Linked DNA regions of Actinoplanes teichomyceticus ATCC 31121. The protein of the gene in region 1 binds, or shares a complex with, the protein of each later gene. Links are inferred from orthologs where the notes say so. Each region holds a gene or a part of one and is shown on either strand. Other genes may lie near its edges.

What was found.
Region 2: the proteins of uvrA (region 1) and mfd are in contact, whole or in part, in a crystal structure (PDB 4DFC), measured with the Escherichia coli proteins. The link is inferred for Actinoplanes teichomyceticus ATCC 31121 from one-to-one orthologs.

What each region holds. Positions count from the first base shown.
Region 1 is NZ_CP023865.1:1,882,501-1,889,252, forward strand. What follows is about bases 1,063-4,548. They hold uvrA (excinuclease ABC subunit UvrA), read left to right. Parts: upstream 1,063-1,372; coding sequence 1,373-4,348; downstream 4,349-4,548. Other genes in these bases: ACTEI_RS08590 (hypothetical protein), read left to right, coding at 1,063-1,244. Also shown: more of ACTEI_RS08590, read left to right, coding at 1-1,062; ACTEI_RS08600 (Rieske (2Fe-2S) protein), read left to right, coding at 4,807-5,334; excinuclease ABC subunit UvrC, read left to right, coding at 5,449-6,752. UniProt on the Escherichia coli protein: The UvrABC repair system catalyzes the recognition and processing of DNA lesions. UvrA is an ATPase and a DNA-binding protein. A damage recognition complex composed of 2 UvrA and 2 UvrB subunits scans DNA for abnormalities.
Region 2 is NZ_CP023865.1:795,947-803,418, reverse strand. The notes cover bases 2,019-6,224. They hold mfd (transcription-repair coupling factor), read right to left. Parts: upstream 5,840-6,224; coding sequence 2,219-5,839; downstream 2,019-2,218. Other genes in these bases: ACTEI_RS03695 (glycosyltransferase family 2 protein), read left to right, coding at 6,200-6,224; ACTEI_RS03705 (hypothetical protein), read right to left, coding at 2,019-2,170. Also shown: ACTEI_RS03715 (DUF885 domain-containing protein), read right to left, coding at 1-421; ACTEI_RS03710 (nucleoside triphosphate pyrophosphohydrolase), read right to left, coding at 432-1,391; more of ACTEI_RS03705, read right to left, coding at 1,388-2,018; more of ACTEI_RS03695, read left to right, coding at 6,225-7,472. UniProt on the Escherichia coli protein: Couples transcription and DNA repair by recognizing RNA polymerase (RNAP) stalled at DNA lesions. Mediates ATP-dependent release of RNAP and its truncated transcript from the DNA, and recruitment of nucleotide excision repair machinery to the damaged site.

The DNA.
Region 1 (6,752 bases):
TGTGGCAGGTGCTGCGGCTGCGCGAGCCGGGCCGGGCGGTACGCGGCGGGATCGTGCTGGGCCTGCTGATCGTGCTGCAGATCTTCATCAACGAGGAGACGCTGCTGTTCATCGCGCTCACCATGGGCATCTTCGTGATCTCCTACACGGTGATGCGCCCGGGTGTGGCGCGCGCGGTGGCGCGGCGTTTCGTGGCCGGGCTCGGCGTGGCCGCCGGGGTCGCGCTGACGCTGGCCGGTTACCCTCTGTGGTACCAGTTCTTCGCGCCGGGCAACTACCACGGTCAGCCGTTCGCCCCGTCGGACTTCGTCACCGACCTGTTCTCGGTGGCCGCCTTCCCGCGGCAGTCCGTGGCCGGGTCGGAGACGCTGGCCCAGCGGCTGAGTGTCAGCGCCACCGAGGACAACACGTTCTTCGGCCCGGTCGGCCTGGTCATGATCGTGGTGGCGACCCGGATGCTGTGGCGTTCGGCGGCGGCCCGGTCGGCGGCCGTCGCCGGGTTGGTGCTGCTGCTGGCCTCGATGGGGCCGAGGTTGCAGGCGGGCGGGACCCGGACGTCGATCCCGCTGCCGTTCGGCCTGATCAGCCACGTGCCGGTGATCGACCTGGTGAGCGTCACCCGGTTCGCCATGGTGCCGGCCACGATCGCCGGGGTGCTGCTGGCGCTGGCCGCCGACCGGATCCGGTGGTCGTCGCCGGGGCGCCGGCGGCGGTTCTGGGCCGGCATGGCGCTGGCGCTGGTCCCGCTCTTCCCGACCCCGGTGCCGGTGATCCCGGGCGACCCGCTGCCCGAGTTCCTGACCGCCGGGATCTGGAAGCGCTACGTGCCGCCGGGCCGGACCCTGGTGCCGGTCCCGCTGCCGGACGTGACCGTGGGGCGCACCGCGCAGCGCTGGGCCACCCTGCAGAACCTGGACTTCGCGGTGCCCCGCGGCTACTTCATGGGCCCGACCGACCCGCCGGGCGACCGTACCGGCTCCTGGCGGGCGCCGGTCCGGTTCACCTCCGAGCTGCTGATCCAGGTGCAACTGACCGGGATGCGGCCGTACCTGAACGACGAGGCGCGCAAGCGGATCGTGGCGGATCTGGTGTACTGGCGGGCGTCGGTGGTGGTGCTGGTGCCGCAGAGCCAGAACGCCCCGGCGCTGCGGGCCACCCTGACCGACGCGCTCGGTGAGCCGCAGCTCGTCGGCGGGGTGGAGATCTGGGACGTACGGTCGTTGCCGGTTCCCCCGGCCGAGTGACGGTCCAAGGTCCGTTCTGCGGGAATGTCCGCCATGTGCGAGGCGCTGCACCTAGGCCGCCGAAAAATGTCATACCGCGTGGCTAGAGTGTCTGCTCGACTTCAAACACATGTACGGAGAGGCTGGCAGTGGCCGACCGACTGACTATTCGTGGCGCTCGCGAGCACAACCTTCGCGACGTCAACCTTGATCTGCCCCGCGACGCCATGATCGTCTTCACCGGGCTCTCCGGTTCGGGCAAGTCCAGCCTCGCGTTCGACACGATCTTCGCCGAGGGACAGCGCCGTTACGTCGAGTCGCTCTCGTCGTACGCGCGGCAGTTCCTCGGCCAGATGGACAAGCCGGACGTCGACTTCATCGAGGGCCTGTCCCCGGCCGTCTCGATCGACCAGAAATCGACCTCGCGCAACCCGCGCTCGACCGTGGGCACCATCACCGAGGTCTACGACTACCTGCGACTGCTGTTCGCCCGCACCGGCATCCCGCACTGCCCGGTCTGCGGCGAGCGGATCAGCAAGCAGACCCCGCAGCAGATCGTCGACCGGGTGCTCGCCATGCCGGAGGGCACCCGGTTCATGGTGCTCTCGCCGGTCGTCCGGGGCCGCAAGGGGGAATATGTCGATCTCTTCGCCGAGCTCCAGGCCAAGGGTTACGCCCGGGCCCGGGTCGACGGCGTGGTGCACCCGCTCACCGAGCCGCCGAAACTGAAGAAGCAGGAGAAGCACACCATCGAGGTGGTGGTCGACCGGCTCAGCGTCAAGGCGAGCAGCAAGCAGCGCCTGACCGACTCGGTGGAGTCCGCGCTCGGGCTGTCCGGCGGCGTGATCCTGCTCGACTTCGTCGACCTGCCGGAGGGCGACCCGGAGCGTGAACGCCGCTTCTCCGAGCACCTGGCCTGCCCGAACGACCACCCGCTGGCGATCGAGGACCTCGAACCCCGGGTGTTCTCCTTCAACGCGCCCTACGGCGCCTGTCCCGAGTGCTCCGGCCTCGGCACGAAGAAGGAGGTCGACCCGGAGCTGATCATCCCGGACGAGGAGAAGAGCCTCAACCAGGGCGCGATCCAGCCGTGGTCCGGCGGCACCACCCAGGAGTACTTCCTGCGCCTGCTGGAGGCGCTGGCCAAGGCCGAGGGCTTCAGCCTGGACGCGCCCTGGCGGGCGCTGCCCAGCCGGGCGCAGAAGACCATCCTGTACGGCGCCGACGACCAGGTCCACGTGCGGTACCGCAACAAGTACGGCCGGGAGCGCTCCTACTACACCGGCTTCGAGGGCGTGGTGCAGTGGATCGAGCGGCGCCACAACGACACCGAGAGCGACTGGTCGCGCGAGAAGTACGAGGGGTACATGCGCGACGTGCCCTGCTCGGTCTGCGGCGGCGCCCGGCTCAAGCCGGAGGTGCTGGCGGTGACCGTGGCCGGCAAGAGCATCGCCGAGGTGTGCAACCTGTCCGTCGGCGAGTGCGCCGAGCTGCTCGCCGGGCTCCAGCTCGACGACCGGCAGAAGATGATCGCCGAGCGGGTGCTCAAGGAGATCAACGCCCGCCTGCGCTTCCTGGTCGACGTCGGCCTGGACTACCTCTCGCTCGACCGGGGCGCCGGCACCCTCTCCGGCGGCGAGGCGCAGCGCATCCGGCTCGCCACCCAGATCGGCTCCGGCCTGGTCGGCGTGCTCTACGTGCTGGACGAGCCGTCCATCGGGCTGCACCAGCGGGACAACCACCGGCTGATCGAGACCCTGGTCCGGCTGCGCAACCTGGGCAACACGCTGATCGTGGTGGAGCACGACGAGGACACCATCCGCACCGCGGACTGGATCGTCGACATCGGCCCGGGCGCCGGGGAGCACGGCGGCAAGATCGTGCACAGCGGGACGGTCGAGGGCCTGCTGGCCAACGAGCACTCGCCGACCGGGGCGTACCTCTCCGGGCGCAAGTCGATCCCGGTGCCGTCCGGCCGGCGGCCGCAGACCCCGGGCCGGGAGGTGGTCGTGCACGGGGCGCGGGAGCACAACCTGCGCAACCTCACCGTGCCGTTCCCGCTCGGCCAGTTCATCGCGGTCACCGGGGTCAGCGGCTCCGGCAAGTCGACGCTGGTCAACGACATCCTGCACACCGTCATGGCGAACCAGATCAACGGCGCCCGCCAGGTTCCCGGCCGGCACACCAAGGTCACCGGGCTGGAGAACGTGGACAAGGTCGTCGGGGTGGACCAGTCGCCGATCGGGCGTACCCCGCGGTCCAACCCGGCCACCTACACCGGTGTCTTCGACCACATCCGCAAGCTGTTCGCGGAGACCGCCGAGGCCAAGGTGCGGGGCTACGGCCCGGGCCGGTTCTCGTTCAACGTCAAGGGCGGCCGCTGCGAGAACTGCTCCGGCGACGGCACCATCAAGATCGAGATGAACTTCCTGCCGGACGTGTACGTCCCGTGCGAGGTGTGCAAGGGCGCCCGGTACAACCGGGAGACCCTGGAGGTGCACTACAAGGGCAAGACCATCTCCGAGGTGCTGGAGATGCCGATCGAGGAGGCGGCGGGCTTCTTCGAGGCGATGCCGGCCATCCACCGGCACCTGCGCACCCTGGTCGACGTCGGGCTGGGCTACGTCCGGCTCGGCCAGCCCGCGACCACCCTCTCCGGTGGTGAGGCGCAGCGCGTCAAGCTCGCCTCCGAGCTGCAGAAACGCTCCACCGGCCGGACCGTCTACGTGCTCGACGAGCCGACCACCGGCCTGCACTTCGAGGACATCCGCAAGCTGCTGCTGGTGCTCAACGGGCTGGTCGACAAGGGCAACACGGTGATCACGATCGAGCACAACCTCGACGTGATCAAGACCGCGGACTGGCTGATCGACATGGGCCCGGAGGGGGGCAGCAAGGGCGGCCTGGTGCTGGCCGCCGGGACGCCGGAGGAGCTGGCCGAGGTGCCGGAGAGTCACACCGGGCAGTTCCTGCGTCACATGCTGGGCCTGGAGGGCGAGCCGACCGGGTCGCCGGCCGCGACCGCGCGGGCGGCCAAGGCCAACGGGGAGCGGGCGACCGGGTCCCGGGCGGCCGGCGCGACCAAGCCGCGGGCGGCGCGGTCGCGGGCCAAGGCCGCGGTCTGACCCTTTCGTACGTCGCTCGCGGCGGCCGGTCCTCGCGGGCCGGCCGCCGCGAGCCGTGTCCGGCGCCGGTTCGCTCGCGTCCGGTGCTCCGCCCGGCCCGTTCCCGCTGGGAGCTTCGCGTGGGGCGGCCGCGGGCGAGTGCGAGCGGGGGACGTCGCGGCGGGACGGCGGGGCTCCGGGAGGGACCGGAAGTGTGCCACCGCGGGAAAATTGATTTAGAAAATTCTTAGCCGGCTCATAGCGATGCCGCCGCTCCGGTCTCCTAGGGTCGAGCGGGACGGCCGGCATGCGACATCACCGGCGAAACCGGCCGTCCGGATGCGTACGAATCGGGAAAGCCGCCGCCTGGCGGCGAGTTAATCTCACCGCACGCATGAACCGATCGCGGTGGCGGCCGCGTACTCAAGGTCGACTCCGCGTGACTTCGGGCGCGGACACCAGGTACTGGAGGGCGATACATGACTGACGTGCAGACCGGGACCGGCGCCGACACCCAGGTGGAGCAGACGGGCCCCGCTTCGACCCGCCGCGTCGTCCTGCTGGGCGCCGGCGGCCTCGGCGCCGCCGCGGTCCTGGCCGCCTGCGGCACCGACACCAGCGGCACCAACCCGAACGGCTCGGACTTCGCCGCCGATCCCGCCCCGGCCGGCAGCAAGGGCGCCGACGCGCAGGGCGGCAGCACCGGCGGCGGCGACTCCGCGGCGGGCGCGGCGCTCGCGCTGGTCGCCGACGTGCCCGCCGGTGGCGGCATCATCCAGGGCGACTACGTCATCACCCAGCCCAAGCAGGGCACCTACAAGGCGTTCACCAAGATCTGCACGCACCAGGGCTGCGAGGTCGGCGAGGTGAAGAACGGCACGATCAACTGCCCGTGCCACGGCGCGAAGTTCTCCATCGAGACCGGCTCCCCGGTCTCCGGCCCGGCGCAGAAGCCGCTCGCCGAGACCAAGGTCAAGGTGGACGGCGACAACATCGTCGCGGCCTGACACTCCGCGGCGGAACGGGCGCTCCGCGCACCGGCCGGAGATCCGGCGCCGTGGCGGCGGCACCGGACCTCCGGTCGGGCAATTCTGTCAGTCCCACGCACTACTGTTGTGGTTGTGCCAGACCCGTCCACTTATCGCCCGGCGCCCGGTACCATCCCGGACGCTCCGGGCGTCTACCGCTTCCGCGATCCGGCCGGCCGGGTGATCTACGTCGGCAAGGCGAAGAGCCTGCGTAACCGGCTCAATTCGTACTTCGCCGACGTGTGGTCGCTGCACCCGCGCACCCAGCAGATGGTCACCACCGCCGGCAGCGTCGACTGGGTCACGGTCGGCACCGAGGTGGAGGCGTTGCAGCTGGAGTTCTCCTGGATCAAGGAGTTCGACCCACGCTTCAACGTCAAGTACCGCGACGACAAGTCGTACCCGTTCCTCGCCGTCACGGTGAACGAGGAGTTCCCCCGGCTGCAGGTGATGCGCGGGGCGAAACGCAAGGGTGTGCGCTACTTCGGGCCGTACTCGCACGCCTGGGCCATCCGCGAGACCCTGGACCTGCTGCTGCGGGTCTTCCCGGCGCGCACGTGCTCGGCCGGGGTGTTCAAGCGCAGCAGCCAGATCGGCCGCCCCTGCCTGCTGGGCTACATCGGCAAGTGCTCCGCCCCGTGCACCGGCCAGGTCACCGCCGAGCAGCACCGGGCCATCGTCGACGACTTCTGCGATTTCATGGCGGGCCGGACCGACACGTTCGTCAAGCGGCTGGAGCGCGACATGATGCGCGCCTCCGACGAGCTGGAGTTCGAGCGTGCCGCCCGGCTGCGTGACGACATCGCGGCGCTGCGCCGGGCCATGGAGAAACAGACCGTGGTGCTGGGCGACGGCACCGACGCCGACGTGGTGGCCTTCGCCGAGGACCCGCTGGAGGCCGCCGTCCAGGTGTTCCACGTCCGTGACGGCCGGGTTCGCGGCCAGCGCGGGTGGGTGGTGGACAAGGTCGAGGAGCTGAGCACCGGCGACCTGGTGCACCACTTCTGCAGCCAGATGTACGGCGGTTCGCAGGGCGAGGCCGACGTGCCCCGCGAGCTGCTGGTGCCGGCCCTGCCCGACGACGCCGACGCGCTCGCCGACTGGCTCTCCGACCACCGCGGCAGCCGGGTCAGCCTGCGCGTCCCGCAGCGTGGTGACAAGCGCGCCCTGATGGAGACCGTGGCGCGCAACGCCGGCGAGTCCCTGCAGCGGCACAAGCTGCGCCGGGCCGGTGACCTGACCACCCGCAACCGGGCGCTGGAGGAGATCGCCGACGCGCTGGGGCTGGACTCGGCGCCGCTGCGCATCGAGTGCTACGACGTCTCGCAGATCCAGGGCACCGACGTGGTCGCCTCGATGGTGGTCTTCGAGGACGGCCTGGCCCGCAAGGCGGAGTA
Region 2 (7,472 bases), 1.1 Mb from region 1 along the record:
CCGCGCGGGCGCCGGCCAGCGCGTCCGGCAGGGCGGCGAGCCGGCCACGCAGGCTCACCAGACGCTCCTGCGCGGGCGCGAACGGCCGGGCCAGCAGAGCGTGCAGCAGCGGGCCGGGGTTGTGCTCCAGCGGGTTCCACTCGTGCTCGCGGACCGCGGTCAGCTCGAACAGCCCGCGCTCGACCGCGGCGGCCAGGATGGCGTGGTCGACCTGCTCCTCGGGGTCGAGCACGTCGGCGTCGACCCCGGTGAGCGTGTCGGCCGCGTCGCGCAGCATGGCGGCCCGGGCCGTGACGCCGGTGGCGGAGAGGTCGGGCAGGCGATCGTCGAAGCGGTGATCGCCCGCGTGCAGGGCGGTGACGGGATCGCTCTCCAGGAGAGCGTCGACGATGCGTTCGGCGAGCGGCGCGAACTCCGGCATGTCCAGAAAACTACTCGGCGGCTCCGGCGTTTTCCGCTGCTCGCACGGCTTGTGCGTACGCCAGGGCGGTCTGCCGCAGCGCGGCCTCGGGATCGAGGCCGGCGGCGCGGGCCTCGGCGACCAGCCGCAACAGCACCGCGCCGAGGTCGTCGCCGGCCGGGAGGGGCACGTCCACCGCGCCCCGCCGCGCCCGCTGCAGGATCTTGGCGGCCAGCGCCAGCGCCGGCTGACTCAGCGCCACCCCGTCCAGTACGGACTCCCGCGCCTTCTCCTCGCGCTTGATCCGCTCCCAGTTGGCGGTGATCTCCTCCAGGTCCTCGACCCGCTGTCCGGCGAACACGTGCGGGTTGCGCCGCACCATCTTGTCGACCAGCGTCCCGGCCACGTCGTCGACGTTCCAGGCCCGGCCGTCCGGCAGCTCCTCGGCGAGCCGGGCGTGCAGCACGATCTGCAGCAGCACGTCGCCCAGCTCCTCGCGCAGCTCGTCCAGGTCGTCCCGGTCGATCGCGTCGTACGCCTCGTAGCTCTCCTCCAGCAGGTACGGCGCGAGCGTGCGGTGGGTCTGCGCCCGCTTCCACGGGTCCCCGCCGGGCGAGACCAGCCGGTCCATCACCGCGACGGCGTCCAGCAGCCGGGCGCCGGGCGGATCCCAGGAGCCGTACATCAGCTCCAGCTCGGCCAGGCCGGGCTCACGGGCCAGCCGCAGGCCGAGCTGCCGGGCGAACGGCTGGTCGCCGTGCGGACCGGCCAGCCAGACCGCCAGCGGCGCGCCGCCGATCGCGTCGAGCAGCCCCTGCGCGTCGGTGTCCAGCACGGTGACCGGCACGCCGGCCGCCCGCAGCGCCGCCGCCTGCTCGCTCTCGGCGGCGGCGAAGACCGGCCCGGAGCGCACCGTGTCCCACGCCTCCGCGGTCAGCAGCCCCGCCGGCAGGCGCGGCGAGGTGACCAGCAGAACGATCCGGGTGCTCAACTGACGTCGGTGACCGGGACGGCCGACTCGTCGCCCAGCTCGGCGGCGACGAGCTGGTAGATCGGGCTGACCTGGCTGTTCTGGATGCCGTACAGGCCGATCTCCAGCGGCTGGTAACGCGGGTTGATCGTGACGTCCAGCGGCTCGGCGATCTCGCGTACCTCGGTGCGGACGGTGACCGCCGCCTGCAGCTGCTGCACCGCCTGCTCGGGCAGGGTGCTGCGGAAGCTCTCGAAGGTGGTCCCGGCGTCCAGCGCCCCGTTGGCGCCGAACCGCTGGTAGATGTCGCGCAGGTCGTCGTCGGTGAGCGGGGCCGGGCGCTGCACCGACTGCTCGACGACGCTCAGCAGGGCGATGTACTGGGTGTACAGCCGGACGTACTCGGCGTTCTCCGGCAGCCGGAGCTTGCCGGCGATCTGGTCGTAGGCGAGGTCGGCGGGCACCGTGACGTTGTGCCGGGCCGCGACCCGGTTCAGCAGCTCGCGGCTGACCAGGACGTTGACGATGTCGGCGCGGGTGATCGGCAGGGCGGCCGGGTCCGTGCCGCTCGCCGGGGCGTTGAGTGCCCCGGTCTCCGGGTCGGTGGCCGGGGCGCTCGCCGCCGGGTTCCGGGTGAACGCGGCACGCGCGTCGTCCCAGATGTCCTGGACCCGTTTCTCGGTGATCCGGGTGTCGCCGACGTAGGCGGCCACGGCCGGTTCGGAACGGCAGGCGGACAGGCCGGCGAGCGCAAGGGACGCGACGACGACCATGGATGCGAGTCGGCGGTTACGCTGCATGGTCAACACTGTCTCACGCGTAATGTGATCTACGTCGCCCACCCCCGATCACCCGCGCGTCGCGGCCGCGGCCGGAGCCGGCGCCGGGCCGAGGACGTCGGAGAGCAGCTGGGCGCACCACTGGAGCAACTCCTGGTCGCGCAGCGGCTCGCCCCCGAGCCGGCGGGTCATCGGCCGCGGGACGCTGACCTGCTCGTTCGCCGGTTTGTAGACCGAATCCGGGTGGTAGCGCTTGAGCCGCATCTGCTTGGAGTCCATCAGCGCGAGCGGCGAGAAGCGGATGTGCTTGCCCTGCATGGAGACGTCGGTCAGGCCGTACGCCCGGGCCAGCTGGCGGAACCGGGCGACCGCGATCAGGTTGACCACCTGGGCCGGCGGCTCGCCGTAGCGGTCGGTCATCTCGGCGACGACCTCTTCCAGCCGGGCGTTGTCACGGGCCTCGGCGAGTTTGCGGTACATCTCCAGGCGCAGCCGCTCGACCGCGATGTACTCGGTGGGCAGGTGCGCGTCGACCGGCAGATCGATCTTGACCTCGGCCTCCTCCTCGGGGCGCTCGCCCTTGAACGCCTGCACCGCCTCGCCGACCATCCGGACGTACAGGTCGAAGCCGACGCCCTCGATGTGGCCGGACTGCTCGCCGCCGAGCAGGTTGCCGGCGCCCCGGATCTCCAGGTCCTTCATCGCGACGTACATGCCGGCGCCGAGCTCGGTGTGCTGGGCGATGGTGGCCAGCCGCTCGTGCGCGTGCTCGGTGAGCGGCTTGTCCCGGGGGTAGAGGAAGTACGCGTACGCCCGCTCCCGCCCCCGGCCCACCCGGCCGCGGATCTGGTGCAGCTGGGCCAGGCCGAGCAGGTCGGCGCGCTCCAGGATCAGGGTGTTGGCGTTCGGGATGTCGATGCCGGACTCGACGATCGTGGTGCAGACCAGCACGTCGAACTCCTTCTCCCAGAAGCCGACCATCACCTTCTCCAGCTGCTCCTCGCTCATCTGGCCGTGCGCCACCGCGATCCGCGCCTCGGGCACCAGCTCGCGCAGTTTGCGCGCCGCCCGGTCGATCGACTCGACCCGGTTGTGCAGGTAGAAGACCTGCCCGTCGCGGAGCAGCTCGCGGTGGATGGCGGCGGCGACCTGCTTGTCGTCGTACGCCCCGACGTAGGTCAGGACGGGGTGCCGCTCCTCCGGCGGGGTGGCGATCGTCGACATCTCCCGGATGCCGGTGATCGCCATCTCCAGGGTCCGCGGGATCGGGGTGGCCGACATGGTCAGCACGTCCACCGACGCCCGCAGGGCCTTGAGCTGCTCCTTGTGTTCGACGCCGAACCGCTGCTCCTCGTCCACGATGATCAGTCCAAGGTTCTTGAAGCGGGTGGACTTGGCCAGCAGCCGGTGCGTGCCGATCACGATGTCCGCGGTGCCGTCGGCGGCCTGCTCCAGGGCGAGCGCGGCCTGGCTCGGCGTCTGGAACCGGGACAGCTGCCGGATCTGCACCGGGAACTGGCTCATCCGCTCGGTGAACGTGTTGAAGTGCTGCTGGGCGAGCAGCGTGGTGGGCACCAGCACGGCCACCTGCTTGCCGTCCTGCACCGCCTTGAACGCCGCGCGCACCGCGATCTCGGTCTTGCCGTACCCGACGTCGCCGCAGATCAGCCTGTCCATCGGGACGGCCAGTTCCATGTCGTGCTTGACCTCGTGAATGGCGGCCAGCTGATCCGGGGTCTCGGTGTACGGGAAGGCGTCCTCCAGCTCGCGCTGCCACGGGGTGTCCGGCCCGAACGAGTGCCCCTTGGAGGCCTGGCGCGCCGCGTACAGCTGGATCAGCTGCGCGGCGATCTCCCGGACCGCCTTCCGGGCCCGCGCCTTGCTCTTCTGCCAGTCGGCGCCGCCCATCTTGTGCAATGCCGGCTGCTCGCCGCCGACGTAGCGGGAGAGCTGGTCGAGCTGGTCGGTGGGGACGTAGAGCCGGTCACCGGGCTGGCCCCGCTTGGACGGGGCGTACTCGATCACCAGGTATTCCCGGTCGGCGCCGTTGACGGTGCGCTGCACCAGCTCCACGTACCGCCCGATGCCGTGCTGCTCGTGCACCACGAAGTCGCCGGCCTTGAGCTCCAGCGGGTCGATGGTGTTGCGCCGGCGGGCCGGCATCTTGCGCATGTCCCTGGTGGACGCGCCCCGGCCGCCGGAGATGTCGTTGCCGGTGATCACCGCGAGCCGGGACGCCTCGTCGACGAAGCCGTGGTTCAGCCCGCCGCAGGTGACCAGCAGCTGGCCGTCGGCGATCGGCGCCGTGATCGCGTCGACCGGGGTGACCCCGATGCCCGCGTCGCGCAGCAGCTCGGTGGCCCGCTGCGCGGTGCCCTTGCCCTCGAAGACCAGCGCGATCGCCCACCCGGCCGCGGCCCACCCGGACAGGTCGCCGGCCAGCTTGGCGGTGTCGCCGTGGTAGAGCGGCACCGGCTGCGCGGCCAGCGCGACGGCGTCGCCGGTGTCCGGGGCGACCTGCACCGTCGCGGCGTCCTCCCACGGCAGGGCCTCCGCCGCCGGGGTGTCGGCCAGGCCGAACGGCGAGATGGTCCACCACGGCTGGCGCAGGGTCGCCGCGTGCGACCGCACGTCCGCGAGGCTGCGGAAGGCGACCGCGCCGACGTCGATCGGCGCCTGGCCGCCGGTGGCGGCCGCGGCCCAGGACGCTTCGAGGAACTCGTCGGAGGTACGGGTCAGGTCGTGCGCCCGCGTCCGGATCCGCTCCGGATCGCAGAGCAGCACGTGGGTCCCGGCCGGCATGCAGTCCAGCAGCAGCTCCATGCTGTCGGTGCCGTCGAGCAGGGCGGGCGCCAGCGACTCCATCCCCTCGACCGGGATGCCCTCGGCCAGCCGGTCCAGGATCTCGGCCAGCTCCGGATGCCGGGCCGAGAGCGCGGCGGCTTTCGCGCGGACCGCCGGGGTCAGCAGCAGCTCCCGGCACGGCGGCGCCCACAGCCGCTGGACCTGCTCGATGGTCCGCTGGTCGGCGACCGCGAAGGTGCGGATCTCCTCCACCTCGTCGCCCCAGAACTCGACCCGGGACGGGTGCTCGTCGGTGGGCGGGAAGACGTCCAGGATGCCGCCGCGCACCGCGAACTCGCCGCGCTTGGTGACCAGGTCGACCCGCGCGTACGCCATGTCGGACAGTCGCCGGGCGATCGCCTCCAGCTCCGCCTCCCGGCCGGTGACCAGCTCCACCGGCTCCAGGTCGCCGAGCCCTTTGAGCTGCGGTTGCAGCAGCGACCGCACCGGCGCGACGACCACCTGCAGCGGCTTCTCGCCGGGGTGGGCCAGCCGGCGCAACACGGCCAGCCGGCGCCCCACCGTGTCGGAGCGCGGCGACAGCCGCTCGTGCGGCAGCGTCTCCCAGGACGGGTAGACCGCCACCCGGTCCGCCTCGATCAGGCAGCCCAGCGCGTCGGCCAGGTCGTCCGCCTCCCGGGAGGTCGCGGTGACGGCGAGCACCGGGCGCTGGGCGCCGCCGATGCCGCTCGGGCCGGCCACCGTGGCGACCACGAACGGGCGCAGCGAGACCGGCGCGGTGAGGTCGAGCGAGTCCGAGTCGACGAAGCCCTTACGGGCCAGGTCGCGGGCTCGGGCGAGGCCACGGTCGCGCAGGGCGGCCGGGATCAGACCGGCGAGTTGCATGGCGAGGACCCCCAGCAGGCACGACGAACGACCCCGGTCGCCCACGGGGGGCGGGGGTGTGCGAACAGCTTAGTCCGACCCGGCGACAGTCCGGCCGCGTGCGCCTTATCGGACAGCATGTCCGACATGCGATCGGCGCCGTCGTGCAGGGTGCTCGACCATACGCTCAGCAAGGCCGGGGAGGGCATCGTGCGTATCCTGCTGCTCGTCAGCGCGTCCGACGGCGTGCGCCGGTGGGCCGGCAGCGCGCGGCCTGCGCACCGCACGCCCGGCGCCCGGACCAGGCCCGCGCGAGCCGCCGCCGTGCCGGACCCTCGACCGGGCCCGGTCCCGCGCCCGGCGGTACCGGCCTGAACCTCGATGAGTCTTCTGCACACCCCGGACCCCGGGGCTTCCCCGCCTGCCCGCGAGACCCCGCCCATCCCGGGGCAGCGGGCGCCGGCCGGCCGCGCGCCGATGGAGGCCGAGTCGGCCGCCGCCACGCTGATCCTGCCGTCCCGCTACAACTACAGCGCGTACAGCGTCCTGGCCGGTCCCGCCGACCCGCCGCCCGCCCCGGACGGCGGGTACCGGGTGGCGATGCACCGGATGACGCCGCGCCGGCCGATCCGCACCCTGCTGATCACGCTCTTCGCCTTCGCCTTCGAGAGCACCTTCCTCGGCTGGCTGATCGCCGCGATCGAGGTGCCCGACCAGCGGCTGCACCCGGTGCTCTTCGTGGCGACCACGTTCATGCTGGTGGCGACCACGGCGATCGAGCTGTTCCGACTGGTCAACGTGGTGACGCTGAGCCTGGCCACGCTGTGGGCCCGGGATCCGCGCCCGGTCGTGCCGGACACCGGCACCCGGGTGGCCTTCCTGACCACCATCGTGCCCGGCAAGGAGCCGATCGAGATGGTGGAGAAGACGCTGCGCGCGGCGCGGCGGATCCGCTACGCCGGGCACTACCAGGTGTGGCTGCTCGACGAGGGCGACGACCCGCTGGTCAAGCTGATGTGCAAGCGGCTGGGCGTACGGCACTTCAGCCGGCGCGGCCGCGCGGAGTACAACCAGCCGGCCGGCGCCTTCAAGGCCCGCACCAAGCACGGCAACTACAACGCCTGGCTGGACGCGCACGGCGACGAGTACGACGTGTTCGTCTCGGTCGATCCGGACCACGTGCCGCTGCCCAACTTCTGCGAACGGCTGCTCGGCTACTTCCGCGACCCCGATGTGGCGTTCGTGGTCGGCCCGCAGATCTACGGCAACTACGACAACCTGATCACCCGCTGGGCCGAGTCGCAGCAGTACCTGTTCCACTCGCTGCTGCAGCGGGCCGGCAACCGGCGGGGCATCGCCATGCTGGTCGGCACCAACAACGCGGTCCGGATCGCGGCCCTCAAGAGCATCGGCGGGCTCCAGGACTCGATCACCGAGGACATGGCGACCAGCCTGGCCGTGCACGCGGCCCGCAACCCGGCGACCGGCCGGCGCTGGCGCTCGGTCTACACCCCGGACGTGCTCGCGGTCGGTGAGGGCCCGTCCTCCTGGACCGACTTCTTCACCCAGCAGCACCGCTGGTCGCGCGGCACCGACGAGGTGGTGGTCCGCAGTTTCGCCGGGCTGCTGCGGCGGCTCGGGCCGGGCCGGGCGC